Regions from separate parts of the Citrobacter europaeus genome, predicted to be linked through region 1. Evidence: predicted binding sites of a transcription regulator. Region 1 holds the regulator's gene; each other region holds the start of a gene.
The links. Region 1 encodes Fur, which represses iron uptake genes when iron is present. Its sites were predicted from a motif close to ATAATAATGAGAACNACTATCAA; they were not measured.

Region 1 (4,765 bases):
CACTTTATCTTTTACGGGGTTAACCGGCTTCGCTTCCACGACGGCTTGCACAGCGCGGACTTCTTTAACTACCGGAGTGACAGGCTGTGATGCGGCGGAAAATTTCAACATACGCCGTAAAATGTCGGATGCGCTCTCGCCGATATGCTTGGTGTGGCTGGCAATATAGCTATAGAGTTCATCATCAACTTCAATCGTTTTCATCTTAATCCAGTGCAGTGTTTAGCTGAATACAAGTTGTTGGGTCAACACGCGTAGTGTAAAGACAAATCCCAACAGCGGATAGCGTCAAGCCTGGTGGCGGGCAAAACTCGGAGTAACCGTAGTTGTTGCAGCCATGTGGCAGAATGGTCAACATGATACCCTAACCCGTGAGTGTGAAAAAAAGAACTTTGCCATGAAATTGAATATCCGAGCGCAATCTGCGCAAAACCTGCACAATAATTCTCCCATCGTCCTGGTTCACGGCCTGTTTGGCAGTCTGGATAACCTGGGGATCCTGGCGCGCTCCCTGGTAGCCGATCACGATATCATCCAGGTTGATATGCGAAACCATGGACTCTCCCCTCGCTCGCCTGAGATGAATTATCCGGCCATGGCGCAAGATCTGCTGGATACTCTGGACGATCGGCAGATAGATAAAGCGATCTTTATTGGTCACTCGATGGGGGGTAAAGCCGTCATGGCGTTGACCGCACTGGCCCCGGAGCGTGTCGAACGGCTGGTGGCCATCGACATCGCCCCCGTTGACTATCATGTGCGCCGTCACGATGAGATTTTTGCGGCAATCAATGCTGTAACCGATGCGCAGGCCACTTCGCGTCAGCAGGCGGCGAGCGTCATGCGTCAACATCTGCAAGAAGAAGGCGTTATCCAATTTCTGCTGAAATCATTTGTCGACGGCGAGTGGCGTTTTAACGTTCCCGTGCTGTGGGATCAATATCCCCATATCGTCGGTTGGGAGACCATTCCGCCGTGGGAGCACCCGGCGCTGTTTATCCCTGGCGGCAACTCACCGTATGTTACCGAAGCGTATCGCGAACAGCTGCTGGCGCAATTCCCGCAGGCTCGGGCGCACGTTATTGCTGGCGCGGGTCATTGGGTGCATGCAGAAAAACCGGAGGCGGTGCTGCGCGCCATCCGTCGTTATCTGGACGAGCAGGCTAACTGATTAAAAACTCAGCGTCTGCGCGCGATTACGCGCGTGGGCGTTGGCGTGTCCCCCCTGCTGATGTATTATGGCGCGCTATCCATCCGGGCAGACGCCTGGCTGATTGTTTCCCCGAAGTCACCAAGATCATGGCCAAAGAACAAACGGACCGTACGACATTAGATCTGTTCGCGCAGGAGCGTCGCCCGGGACGACCCAAAACTAATCCGCTCTCGCGTGATGAACAGTTACGTATTAACAAACGTAATCAGCTTAAACGCGATAAAGTTCGCGGGCTTAAGCGTGTCGAACTGAAACTGAACGCTGATGCCGTTGACGCTCTGAACGAGCTGGCCGAGGCGCGCAATATGAGTCGCAGTGAACTCATCGAAGAGATGCTGATGGCCCAACTCAGCGCATTGCGCGGTCAGGCTTAGTCTGAATTTCTGCTCTAAATCATAAATCGTGTAGCACAGAGTGCAGTCCTGCGTGTTTGCTGTTTCCGCATGCCTGACTGTTCTGCTATGATTGCCCTTATCCGTGGGCAATGCGCCACCACCATTTCAATAAGTTTCAAGAGGTTATTTTACTCATGGCAATCACTGGCATCTTTTTCGGCAGCGACACCGGTAACACCGAAAACATCGCAAAAATGATTCAAAAACAGCTTGGTAAAGACGTTGCCGATGTTCATGACATTGCAAAAAGCAGCAAAGAAGACCTCGAAGGGTATGACATTCTGCTACTCGGCATCCCAACCTGGTACTACGGTGAAGCGCAGTGTGACTGGGACGATTTCTTCCCAACCCTCGAAGACATTGATTTTAACGGCAAACTGGTTGCATTGTTCGGCTGCGGCGACCAGGAAGATTACGCAGAATATTTCTGCGATGCGTTAGGCACAATTCGCGACATCATCGAACCGCGCGGCGCAACCATCGTTGGTCACTGGCCGACAGCGGGTTATCACTTTGAAGCGTCCAAAGGTCTGGCTGACGACGACCACTTTGTCGGTCTGGCTATCGATGAAGATCGCCAGCCTGAACTGACCGCTGAGCGCGTAGAAAAATGGGTTAAGCAGATCTCTGAAGAGCTGCACCTCGACGAAATCATCAATGCCTGATTTCGTGCGGCGCAGATTTCCATCTGCGCCGCATCAATAGATAAAACCAATCAAAATAATTGCTACAAATTTGTAACTTTTTCGTCTGACCCTGTACAATGGCTGGATGCCAATCGGGTGTTGCACAGTGTGTTTGTCGGCGATACCACGTTTTGATTAACAATATATGCCAGAGACTTGCAGTTTTCATTTAGCCATGGCAGTTCTATAATGAATCGCATTATCTCAAGTGCAATTTCTGTCACTTCTGTTAATGAAGTGAATCGTTTAGCTACAGGACAGATTCCGCATGACTGACAACAATACCGCATTAAAGAAGGCTGGCCTGAAAGTAACGCTTCCTCGTTTAAAAATTCTGGAAGTTCTTCAGGAACCGGATAACCATCACGTCAGTGCGGAAGACTTATACAAACGCCTGATCGATATGGGTGAAGAAATTGGTCTGGCGACCGTGTATCGCGTGCTGAACCAGTTTGATGATGCCGGTATCGTGACCCGCCATAATTTTGAAGGTGGTAAATCCGTCTTCGAACTGACTCAACAGCATCATCACGATCACCTCATCTGCCTTGACTGCGGCAAAGTGGTCGAGTTCAGCGATGATTCCATCGAAGCCCGCCAGCGTGAGATTGCGGCTAAACATGGCATTCGCTTAACTAACCATAGCCTCTATCTTTACGGTCACTGCGCCGAAGGCGATTGCCGCGAAGATGAGCACGCCCACGACGGCAAATAATGTAATGCTTTCTGAAAAGCCAACCCTCCGGTTGGCTTTTTTTATGGGCGTTACCTGCCCTTTTCCCCTTCCCTCCGCTCCTGTGTTGCTTTAATGTAAAAATCAATTGCCCCTTCCGGAGAGTCGAAATGGAACTTCGCCAGCTACGCTATTTTGTGCGCATTGTAGAAACCGGCAGCATGGGTAGCGCGGCGCTCGATCTCAATATCGGGGTTTCGGCACTCAGCCAGCAAATGTCGCGTCTGGAAAACGAACTCGCTATTCGCCTGCTGCAGCGCACCTCGCGAGGCGTGACGCCGACCAGCGCCGGACTGGCTTTTTACTCCCAGGCGCAGCTGGCGCTCCGTCACGCAGACGATGCGATCCTCGCCGCACGAGAGTCCCGGCTTTCCGGGCACGTCAGCGTCGGTATGGCTCCCAGTACCGCTTCCGTTCTCGGTATGCCTTTTATTCACGCCATGCGGGAAAGCTATAGCGATGTTCGCCTGCACGTGGTGGAAAGTCTCTCTGGTAATCTGGAACGGATGATTAATACCCGCCAGATTGATCTGGCTGTGGTGTTTCAAAAAGAAAAGATCCTGCGCTGGAGTGCCAGACCGATTCTCGAAGAACGGCTGTTTTTGATTGGGACCCATGCCCTACTGGCTGATATTGCCGATGACAATATTGCGCCTGCCCAACTGGCGAGTATTCCATTGATAATGCCAAGCCCAGGCCACGGTCTGCGCGGCAGGCTGGAGGCAATTAGTCAGGAACACGCGCTGAACATTGAGATCGCTACAGAAATTGATGGTCTGGCGCTGCTGATGCGCGCCGTGCGCAGTGGCATTGGCGCCACTCTTCAACCCGGAGCGGCGATTTCCCATCTCGATAAAGAGACGCTAAGAGTGATCGGCGTCCATAATCCGATACTTAGCCGCCCCAATTTTCTGGTGAGCCTATCTGACGATGAGCTCACCCCGGCGGGCCTCGCTGCCCGCGTGGTACTGACGAAAGTGATGCATCAACTGGTAGAAGCAGGAAGCTGGCCAGGTGCCATCCTTTACAATAACTAAAGCCCTCTTTAGCGCTACGTCATAGCGCCCGCACAAGCCGCACGTATACATTTCAATTACAAATTTAACAATTAGTTAAATGGTAATGGAGTATACGATGGTTGATGTTCTGGTGATTGGCGGTGGCAATGCTGCCTTATGCGCTGCCCTTACCGCCCGGGAGCAAGGCGCTTCCGTTTTACTACTCGAAGCGGCTCCCCGGGAATGGCGTGGGGGAAATTCCCAACACACGCGTAATCTGCGCTGTATGCATGATGCGCCGCAGGATGTGCTGGTAGAAAGCTATCCGGAAGAGGAGTTCTGGCAAGACCTGCAGCGCGTAACAGAAGGAAATACCAACGAAGCCCTGGCGCGTCTGGTGATCCGTACCTCATCACATTGCCGCGACTGGATGCGCCAGCACGGCGTCAATTTTCAGCCTCCACTCTCTGGCGCTTTACACGTGGCGCGAACCAACGCTTTTTTTATGGGGGGCGGTAAAGCTCTCGTGAATGCCTATTATCGCAGCGCAGAAAAGCTGGGCGTACAAATCCGCTATAACACACCGGTGCAGGCGCTTGAACTGCACAATGGCGAGTTCGTGGCGGCGCTGTCAGGCAACGAGCGTATCACAGCGAAATCCTGCGTGCTTGCCGCGGGCGGGTTTGAGTCTAACCGCGAATGGCTGCGAGAAGCGTGGGGAGAGAACGAGCGCGGCGAGT
Region 2 (4,765 bases), 2.0 Mb from region 1:
GCTGCGTTCTTTGACCAAAGGCCGTGCTTCTTACTCCATGGAGTTCCTGAAGTACGACGATGCGCCGAACAACGTTGCTCAGGCCGTTATTGAAGCCCGTGGTAAATAATCCACAGGATTAAAACCTAAGTCCCGTGCTCTCTCCAAAGGGGAGAGCACTATAGTAAGGAATATAGCCGTGTCTAAAGAAAAATTTGAACGTACAAAACCGCACGTTAACGTCGGCACCATCGGCCACGTTGACCACGGTAAAACTACCCTGACCGCTGCAATCACTACCGTACTGGCTAAAACCTACGGCGGTGCTGCTCGTGCATTCGACCAGATCGATAACGCGCCGGAAGAAAAAGCTCGTGGTATCACCATCAACACTTCTCACGTTGAATATGACACCCCGACTCGCCACTACGCACACGTAGACTGCCCGGGCCACGCCGACTATGTTAAAAACATGATCACCGGTGCTGCGCAGATGGACGGCGCGATCCTGGTTGTTGCTGCGACTGACGGCCCGATGCCGCAGACTCGTGAGCACATCCTGCTGGGTCGTCAGGTAGGCGTTCCGTACATCATCGTGTTCCTGAACAAATGCGACATGGTTGATGACGAAGAGCTGCTGGAACTGGTAGAAATGGAAGTTCGTGAACTTCTGTCTCAGTACGATTTCCCGGGCGACGACACTCCGATCGTTCGTGGTTCTGCTCTGAAAGCGCTGGAAGGCGAAGCAGAGTGGGAAGCGAAAATCATCGAACTGGCTGGCTTCCTGGATTCTTACATCCCAGAACCAGAGCGTGCGATTGACAAGCCGTTCCTGCTGCCTATCGAAGACGTATTCTCCATCTCTGGTCGTGGTACCGTTGTTACCGGTCGTGTAGAGCGCGGTATCATCAAAGTTGGTGAAGAAGTTGAAATCGTTGGTATCAAAGAGACTGCTAAGTCTACCTGTACTGGCGTTGAAATGTTCCGCAAACTGCTGGACGAAGGCCGTGCTGGTGAGAACGTTGGTGTTCTGCTGCGTGGTATCAAACGTGAAGAAATCGAACGTGGTCAGGTACTGGCTAAGCCGGGCTCTATCAAGCCGCACACCAAGTTCGAATCTGAAGTGTACATTCTGTCCAAAGACGAAGGCGGCCGTCATACTCCGTTCTTCAAAGGCTACCGTCCGCAGTTCTACTTCCGTACTACTGACGTGACTGGTACCATCGAACTGCCGGAAGGCGTTGAGATGGTAATGCCGGGCGACAACATCAAAATGGTTGTTACCCTGATCCACCCAATCGCGATGGACGACGGTCTGCGTTTCGCAATCCGTGAAGGCGGCCGTACTGTTGGTGCGGGCGTTGTTGCTAAAGTAATGAGCTAATTATTAGTTAATTAGCTTTGAGCTTAAAAAGGGCGCTTCGGCGCCCTTTTTGCTGCCTGCTATTTAGCGATTGTCATATTTATTCGCATTTTTTATTCATTCTCCCGCCGCGTAAATAGCGTTGTGCTATTGTAATCATAACTATTCTCATTTACACTTTGCGCAGAAATTGAACGGGAGCGATCATGTACGTTTGTTTGTGTAATGCGATAAGTGATAAAAAAATACGTCAGGCTGTTCGCCAGTTTCATCCTCAGTCCTTTCAACAATTACGTAAATTTATTCCTGTTGGAAATCAATGTGGTAAGTGTATTCGTGCCGCCCGTGAAGTCATGCAGGATGAATTAACGCAAATGCCAGAATTTAAAGAGATCGCCTAAGTCACACTCTTTTTTTTGACATCCCTGTAGCCCCATCTACGCTCTAATAGTGGAAGCGGAGGGACTATAAAATGAAAGGTGATGTTAAAATCATAAATTATCTCAATAAACTATTGGGAAATGAGCTTGTCGCAATCAACCAGTATTTTCTCCATGCCCGTATGTTTAAAAACTGGGGACTGACTCGCCTCAATGATGTTGAGTATCATGAATCTATCGATGAGATGAAGCACGCTGATAAATATATTGAGCGTATTTTATTTTTAGAAGGGCTCCCAAACTTACAGGACCTTGGTAAGTTGGGTATAGGCGAAGACGTTGAAGAGATGCTGCAATCCGATCTTCGACTCGAACTCGATGGTGCTAAAGACTTACGTGAAGCCATTGCCTATGCCGATAGCGTTCATGACTATGTCAGCCGGGATATGATGATCGAGATCCTGACTGAAGAAGAAGGGCATATTGACTGGCTCGAAACAGAGCTGGACCTGATTGCAAAACTTGGCTTGCAAAACTATCTGCAATCGCAAATTAAAGTCAGCGACTAACTGCCCTGTATCATACTTACCAGGCCAATGACAAAACCCGCAGCCGCCAGATATGGCCCAAACGGCAGCGGGTTTTTTAGTACCTGTCTCCCGCACCGGACGCAGGAAATCCCGGTGAGGCAACAGGCCATGCCTGCGGCAAGTAAAACCAACAGTGGTAATGATTCCCAGCGATGCCATGCGCCTAGCGCGGCAAGAAATTTGACATCACCAAAGCCTAACCCTTCCTGACGGCATATCAGACGATACCCCCAGTAGAACAAAGCAAATACCCCATACCCCGCTACGGCACCCCAAAGCGCGTCGGATAACTGCGTCGGTCTGCAGCACTGATGATAAATAAGACCGCCCCACAAAAGAGGGCAGGTAAATTTGTCGGGCAGCAGTCCGGTACGTAGGTCATGGACTAAGAGCAACCCTGATAGCGAAACATAAATCAGCAGAAAGGGAAAATCGATGTACATGGGCAAGCCTCATCTGGAAAAGCGTTTACCCTCGGGTAAACCCGGCGGCTCTACAAGTCCGGGATGTGGGTTATGTTTGCTCTCTTCCAGGGAAAACGCGTTGCACCACAGGACATACAATCAGAGTGGAAGGGGACCCGCATTTGTGAACGAGTGATTAATTTCTACGCGGCACTTGCTTAAGACTGAGATTTACGTATAATGCGCGGGCTTGTCTAATATTGACAGCGGTTCGATATGAGCCACCGGTACTGCGAAAGCAATACCAGACAATGTTCCCAATCGGGGAACTCTGTAAGAACGGTTACACTCTCCCATCAATCGTAATGGGTTTGAGGAGTAACTATTTCGTCTATAAAATAATTGGAGCTCTGGTCTCATGCAGAACCAAAGAATCCGTATCCGTTTGAAAGCGTTTGATCATCGTCTGATCGATCAATCAACCGCGGAAATCGTCGAGACTGCCAAGCGCACTGGTGCGCAGGTTCGTGGTCCGATCCCGCTGCCGACCCGCAAAGAGCGTTTCACCGTTCTGATCTCCCCGCACGTCAACAAAGACGCGCGTGATCAGTACGAGATCCGTACTCACAAGCGTCTGGTTGACATCGTTGAGCCAACTGAAAAAACCGTTGATGCTCTGATGCGTCTGGACCTGGCTGCCGGTGTAGACGTGCAGATCAGCCTGGGTTAATCAGGTCATCGAGCGATTGAGAGGTTGATACAATGATTGGTTTAGTCGGTAAAAAAGTGGGTATGACCCGCATCTTCACTGAAGATGGCGTATCTATCCCAGTAACCGTTATCGAAGTTGAAGCAAACCGCGTTACTCAGGTTAAAGATCTGGCTAACGATGGCTATCGCGCTGTTCAGGTTACCACCGGTGCTAAAAAAGCTAACCGCGTAACTAAGCCGGAAGCTGGCCACTTTGCTAAAGCTGGCGTAGAAGCTGGCCGCGGCCTGTGGGAGTTCCGTCTGGCAGATGGTGAAGAATACACCGTTGGTCAGAACATTAGCGTTGAACTGTTTGCTGACGTTAAAAAAGTTGACGTAACCGGTACCTCTAAAGGTAAAGGTTTCGCTGGTACCGTTAAGCGCTGGAACTTCCGTACCCAGGACGCTACTCACGGTAACTCCTTGTCTCACCGCGTTCCGGGTTCTATCGGTCAGAACCAGACTCCGGGCAAAGTGTTCAAAGGCAAGAAAATGGCAGGTCAGCTGGGCAACGAACGTGTAACCGTTCAGAGCCTGGACGTAGTACGTGTTGACGCTGAGCGCAACCTGCTGCTGGTTAAAGGTGGTGTTCCGGGTGCGACCGGTTGCGACCTGATCGTTAAACCAGCTGTGAAGGCGTAAGGGGATAGCAATGGAATTAGTATTGAAAGACGCGCAGAGCGCGCTGACTGTTTCCGAAACTACCTTCGGTCGTGATTTCAACGAAGCGCTGGTTCACCAGGTTGTTGTTGCTTATGCAGCTGGTGCTCGTCAGGGTACTCGTGCTCAGAAGACTCGTGCTGAAGTAACTGGTTCAGGCAAAAAGCCGTGGCGCCAGAAAGGTACCGGCCGTGCGCGTTCAGGTTCTATCAAGAGCCCGATCTGGCGTTCAGGTGGCGTGACCTTCGCTGCTCGTCCACAGGACCACAGTCAAAAAGTTAACAAAAAGATGTACCGCGGCGCGCTGAAAAGCATTCTGTCCGAACTGGTACGTCAGGATCGTCTGATCGTTGTCGAATCATTCTCTGTAGAAGCGCCTAAAACTAAGCTGCTGGCACAGAAACTGAAAGACATGGCTCTGGAAGATGTGCTGATCATCACCGGTGAGCTGGACGAAAACCTGTTCCTGGCTGCGCGCAACCTGCACAAGGTTGACGTACGCGATGCAACTGGTATCGACCCGGTTAGCCTGATCGCCTTCGACAAAGTCGTAATGACTGCTGATGCTGTTAAGCAAGTTGAGGAGATGCTGGCATGATTCGTGAAGAACGTCTGCTGAAAGTGCTGCGCGCACCGCAC
Region 3 (4,765 bases), 220 kb from region 1:
ATACCACTCTGAGTCAGCAACTGGCTGTTCTGGAAATCGAACCTCCGCTATTTGCCAAACAAAACGGCTATGATGCCGACCTGGAAAACCGTTATGTGTCGAATAATCGCCAGAGCGTAAGCGAGTTTATCGCTGCGCTAATGACGGACGAGACGTTAAATATCGACCAGCGCCGATTACTTGCGCAAGCGCGCCTGGATTTATGGGGGCGCGCGACCAAAGAACAGATCGCCGAGTCCCTTGCTGCACTTCCGGCTGATTCGACTTCACTTCTGTACAAAACGTATCTGACCGGTGCCGCGCATTTTTACGATCAAAATTACGAAGGGGCCGAGCAAGACTTTACCATCGTGTTGCACAACGGCTCCCCCTGGCTGATGGAAACCGCGCAATACATGTTGATGCGCACAGCACTGAACAAAAGCAGTAAGTTTAGCGACGGGCAGTACGGCGAATTTAATATCGACAATATCAAACTTAAAGACGCCGCTCAGGCGCAAAAAGAGGCGCAGAACTATTTGCAACGCTGGCCGGAAGGACTCTACGCCAATTCCACCCGCGGTATGTTGCGTCGCATAAACTGGTATTTACAGGCGTGGCCGCAGTTGGCCGGGTTGTATGAGCAGACGCTCCAGCAGTCGGCTGACGCACAGCAACTGCGTGAAATCGTTATCGAATACGATAATGTATTCGGTATGCAATTCTTTGAAGGACCGGTGGTGGAGGCCTTCCCCGACGCGCCGCTGGTCAGCTATATCGAACTGCTGCGCGCGCTGCGCCTGGATAACAACAGTAAACCCACGTTGACCCAGGAACAACTCGACGCCAGCAAGCCGGTGTTTGAACAGAGCCAAAAATTGCCGCTATGGCGCGATCTGCAACTGAATCTGTGGCAGGCAACGGGCAACTACGCGGCAATTATTCAGGCAGTTACACCAGCGCAGAAACTTGCCGCTCACGATACTCTCGCCTTCAGCGAACAGGTGCTGTACGGCGAAGCGCTAATGGGCCAGAAGAATTGGAGCGCGGCGCGTGATTTCTGGCAGCAGTTGTTAAAACTTAGTCAGGACAACGAACAGCAGCAGTATGTGCAGGCTAAGCTCGCTGCGACCCTGGTTTATAGCGGCGACGTGGAGGCAGTTTTTGCCCCAGAAAGTACCGTGACCAACCTGCGCTTTCGCTCGCAGGTGCTAAAAACACAGGCCACACCTGAACTGCTGCGTCAGCAGGCCGTCCACGGTCCGAATAACGAAGAGCGTACCATCGCCCTGCATACGCTGCTGGTGCGGGATCTTACTGAGGATCGCTTTGGCGACTGGCTGAATGACAAAAAACTGGCCAGCGCGATTACGCCTCCGGTCATTGGCGAAGCGTTTGCTGACGTTAACCTGAGCATATTCGACTGGAATGGCGACGCGGCGCAGGCGGGTTATACGTGTCGCAGCCTCAATGAAACGGTAACGGTATTGAGCAAAAAAGCGGATGATGCCCACGCATTGAACTGCTTAGGCGAATTCTTCCGCACCACGCAAACGCATGTTGATCTGTGGAAAAACAGCGCTGGCAATGACGAGCTTGAATCAGCAATCTCGCGCAAGAAACCCTTCGGCCAGTTCGACAGACAAAGCTACTATCAGCAGGTAATCACCTCGCCCACCGCTGAAGTCGAAGATAAGAGCTTCGCGTTGTATCGCGCCATCATGTGCTATGCGCCTTCAGGCGCTAACGAGTGCGGCGGCGAGGAAGTGGATAAACTGCAGCGTAAGGGCTGGTTCACCCAACTGAAAACGCAGTATCCGGGAAGCCCGTGGGCGCAAAAACTCAAATACTACTGGTAACCACACTGCTGCTGGGCCAGGCACAGGCGGCGGATATCGTCGCCGCCCGTGAGCATCCCGCCTTCTGGCTGTGGTCCGGAGTGAAGGCCAGTGACGAGCTGAAAAACGCGCAAACGGTCTATCTGCATCAGGGCGAGGTACTGGTTCGTTCGGGTAACGTGGTTTTCCAGCGTCTCGGACTGCCGGTCAGCCGTCTGTCTTTTCCGTCAATCTGGCTGACCGTACGCTTTACCACGCTCGACGTACCGGAGGAAATCCCGGCGCGTATCATACGGTTGATGCAACGCTGGCAGGCCGCCGGGAATCACGTTGTCGGCCTGCAGGTTGATTTTGACGCGGCGACCCATCAGCTTGCCGACTACGCGCACTTTCTACAGCAGTTGCGCCAGAGGTTACCCACTGAATTTGCACTTGGCGTAACCGGATTACTGGATTGGGCAAAAACGGGCGACGTCGCCACGTTGAACGCGCTGGCGGTCGATGAACTGGTGGTGCAGAGCTATCAGGGCCGTCACACGGTAACAAATTATCAGGCGTATCTGCCTGCGCTCGCTCGTCTGCGCATTCCGTTTAAGCTGGGACTGGTACAAAACGGTAGCAGGGACCCTCAGGCTGAAGCGCAGCTTGAGAAATCCCCGTGGTATCGCGGTACGGTGGTGTTTATGCTTAATCCTTCTCGCCGTTAAGCCTTCGCCTGGTGATGGCAGCAGCCGGAGAGATTATCCATGATTGGACATTCGGCGCTATCATCGCCCGGGCAACTGTCCGCCAGCGCCAGCAAATGCAAGCGCATGGCCTGCAGCTCACTGATATGCCGCTCAATGTCCGCCACTTTTTCTAACGTACGCTTTTTCACATCCGCGCTATGACGCGCCGGATCGTTAAATAAGTTTACCAGCTCGCCGCACTCTTCCAGGTTAAAACCAACCTGGCGCGCCTGACGCAGCAACGTCAGTTCATTCAGATGCTGTTGGTTGTAAGTGCGATAGCCATTGTCACTACGCAGCGGCGGCGTCACCAGTCCTTTCTCTTCATAAAAGCGAATGGCTTTGCTGGTTAAACCGGTTTTTTTCGCAACATCGCTAATATTCACTTTTCCCCCGCGGTGCTTGTTGGTGCTGAGCCACATTATAGCCCAGATTGCCGTAATCATTTACCCGAGTGACCTGCACATTTTCAGCCAATAAAGAAATGAATAAATCCTTTTGATTCACATTGTTATACGCGACACAGATCACATTTCAGTATTTGTTGACCGCACAAAATTGACTCAAATCAAAAGATGCATTGATTCTACATCTTTCATATTGAACAAAGGGAAACAATTTTATATATAAACGCGAATGATAATGATGATCATTTACATTCAATAAAGGTTCCCTTATGTTGCCACGGATTAACCAAAGGCCATTTATTCTTTCAGCCCTGACATTATGCATGTCCGGCGCTGCTTCTGCAGCTACCTCTACAACACACGCTTCAACGCCCGGCGATGATACGGTGATCGTCACGGCTAACCGCTCTGAAAGTAGTCTCTGGGATAGCCCGGCAACCATTCAGGTTATCGATCGCCAGACGCTGCAAAACTCCACCAGCGTTTCTATTGCTGATGATTTACAAGATATTCCCGGCGTTGAAGTCACCGATAACGCCCTCGCTGGCCGGAAACAAATCCGTATTCGTGGCGAAGCCTCTTCGCGGGTGCTGATTTTGATAGACGGCCAGGTCGTCAGCTACCAGCGCGCCGGGCAAAACTACGGGGCCGGTTTGCTGATTGACGAATCCGCGCTGGAACGGATTGAAGTGGTCAAAGGCCCTTACTCTGTCCTCTATGGTTCGCAGGCGATTGGCGGCGTCGTAAACTTTATTACCAAAAAAGGCGGCGATAAGCCTCTCGGCGGCAGCGTTAAGGCCGTCTATAACTCCGCAACGGCAGGATGGGAAGAATCAGCTGCGGCCTGGGGCAGCATCGGAAACTTTGACTACCGCATCAATGGCAGCTATTCCGACCAGGGGGACCGCGATACGCCTGATGGAAGATTGCCCGACACCAATTTCCGTAATAACGGCCAGGGCATGTGGCTTGGCTACAACTTCGATCGCCACAAAATCGGACTTTCCCTCGATCGTTACAAACTGTCTACTCAAACCTGGTTTGACGATCCAGAGGGCCAGTTCGACGACTTTAGCGTCAAAATACCTAAGCTGGAACGCGAGAAAATCGGTCTTTTCTACGACTATGCGGCTGACGGGGATTACCTGAAGAAAATCCATCTTGACGCATACAGCCAGACAATAGAGCGCAAATTTGAAAACCGGGTCAAAACGACCCAGATAATCCCCAGCCCGGCGATTAAAGCGCTGACGATAAACAATCAAACCAATACCAACGACAAACAGTATACCCAGGGGGTAACGCTGCAGGGCAATTTCACCCTTCCCGCTAACAATGAACTGGTGATTGGCACTCAATATCAGCATGACAAAATAAAACAGGACGCGGACGGCAGTACGCGCCAGACCGCAGCTACCGGCTTCTTCGATACGCAAACCCGTACCCTGTCATACAACGAAGCGGAGCAAAGCAACACCTCATTGTTCGCGCAAAACGACTGGCGCTTTGCCGATGACTGGACGTGGACCGTGGGCGCACGCCAGTACTGGCTGTCTTCGAAGCTCAATCGCAACGATACGCAAACCCTGCAAAGCAGCGGCAGCACCTGGCAATCCACCGGAGGAAATTCCGTTCACGATGATGAACTGGTGACCTCAACCAGCCTACGCTATTCCGGTTTTAAAGATCTTGAACTCCGGGCTGCATATGCCCAGGGCTATGTCTTCCCCACGCTGACTCAGCTATTTATGCAGACGTCCGCAGGCGGCAGCGTGACCTACGGCAACCCAAACCTGAAGGCGGAACACTCGAA

Region 2: bfd (bacterioferritin-associated ferredoxin) is a predicted target of Fur. The motif match lies at 1,492-1,514, and genes of this name have one in related genera.
Region 3: WHR59_RS17790 (TonB-dependent receptor domain-containing protein) is a predicted target of Fur. The motif match lies at 3,182-3,204, and genes of this name have one in related genera.

What each region holds. Positions count from the first base shown of each region.
Region 1 is NZ_CP148084.1:3,544,040-3,548,804, forward strand. Features, by position in the region: gene seqA (replication initiation negative regulator SeqA) at 1-204, opposite strand, end outside; gene ybfF (esterase) at 398-1,171, shown strand; gene ybfE (LexA regulated protein) at 1,300-1,587, shown strand; gene fldA (flavodoxin FldA) at 1,743-2,273, shown strand; gene WHR59_RS16785 (ryhB-regulated fur leader peptide) at 2,484-2,570, shown strand; gene fur (ferric iron uptake transcriptional regulator) at 2,563-3,009, shown strand; gene tcuR (tricarballylate utilization LysR family transcriptional regulator TcuR) at 3,138-4,064, shown strand; gene tcuA (FAD-dependent tricarballylate dehydrogenase TcuA) at 4,162-4,765, shown strand, end outside.
Region 2 is NZ_CP148084.1:409,514-414,278, forward strand. Features, by position in the region: gene fusA (elongation factor G) at 1-109, shown strand, start outside; gene tuf (elongation factor Tu) at 179-1,363, shown strand; gene bfd (bacterioferritin-associated ferredoxin) at 1,549-1,743, shown strand; gene bfr (bacterioferritin) at 1,815-2,291, shown strand; gene WHR59_RS01930 (prepilin peptidase) at 2,288-2,755, opposite strand; gene rpsJ (30S ribosomal protein S10) at 3,135-3,446, shown strand; gene rplC (50S ribosomal protein L3) at 3,479-4,108, shown strand; gene rplD (50S ribosomal protein L4) at 4,119-4,724, shown strand; gene rplW (50S ribosomal protein L23) at 4,721-4,765, shown strand, end outside.
Region 3 is NZ_CP148084.1:3,764,989-3,769,753, forward strand. Features, by position in the region: gene WHR59_RS17775 (hypothetical protein) at 1-1,838, shown strand, start outside; gene WHR59_RS17780 (DUF3142 domain-containing protein) at 1,808-2,524, shown strand; gene cueR (Cu(I)-responsive transcriptional regulator) at 2,521-2,931, opposite strand; gene WHR59_RS17790 (TonB-dependent receptor domain-containing protein) at 3,222-4,765, shown strand, end outside.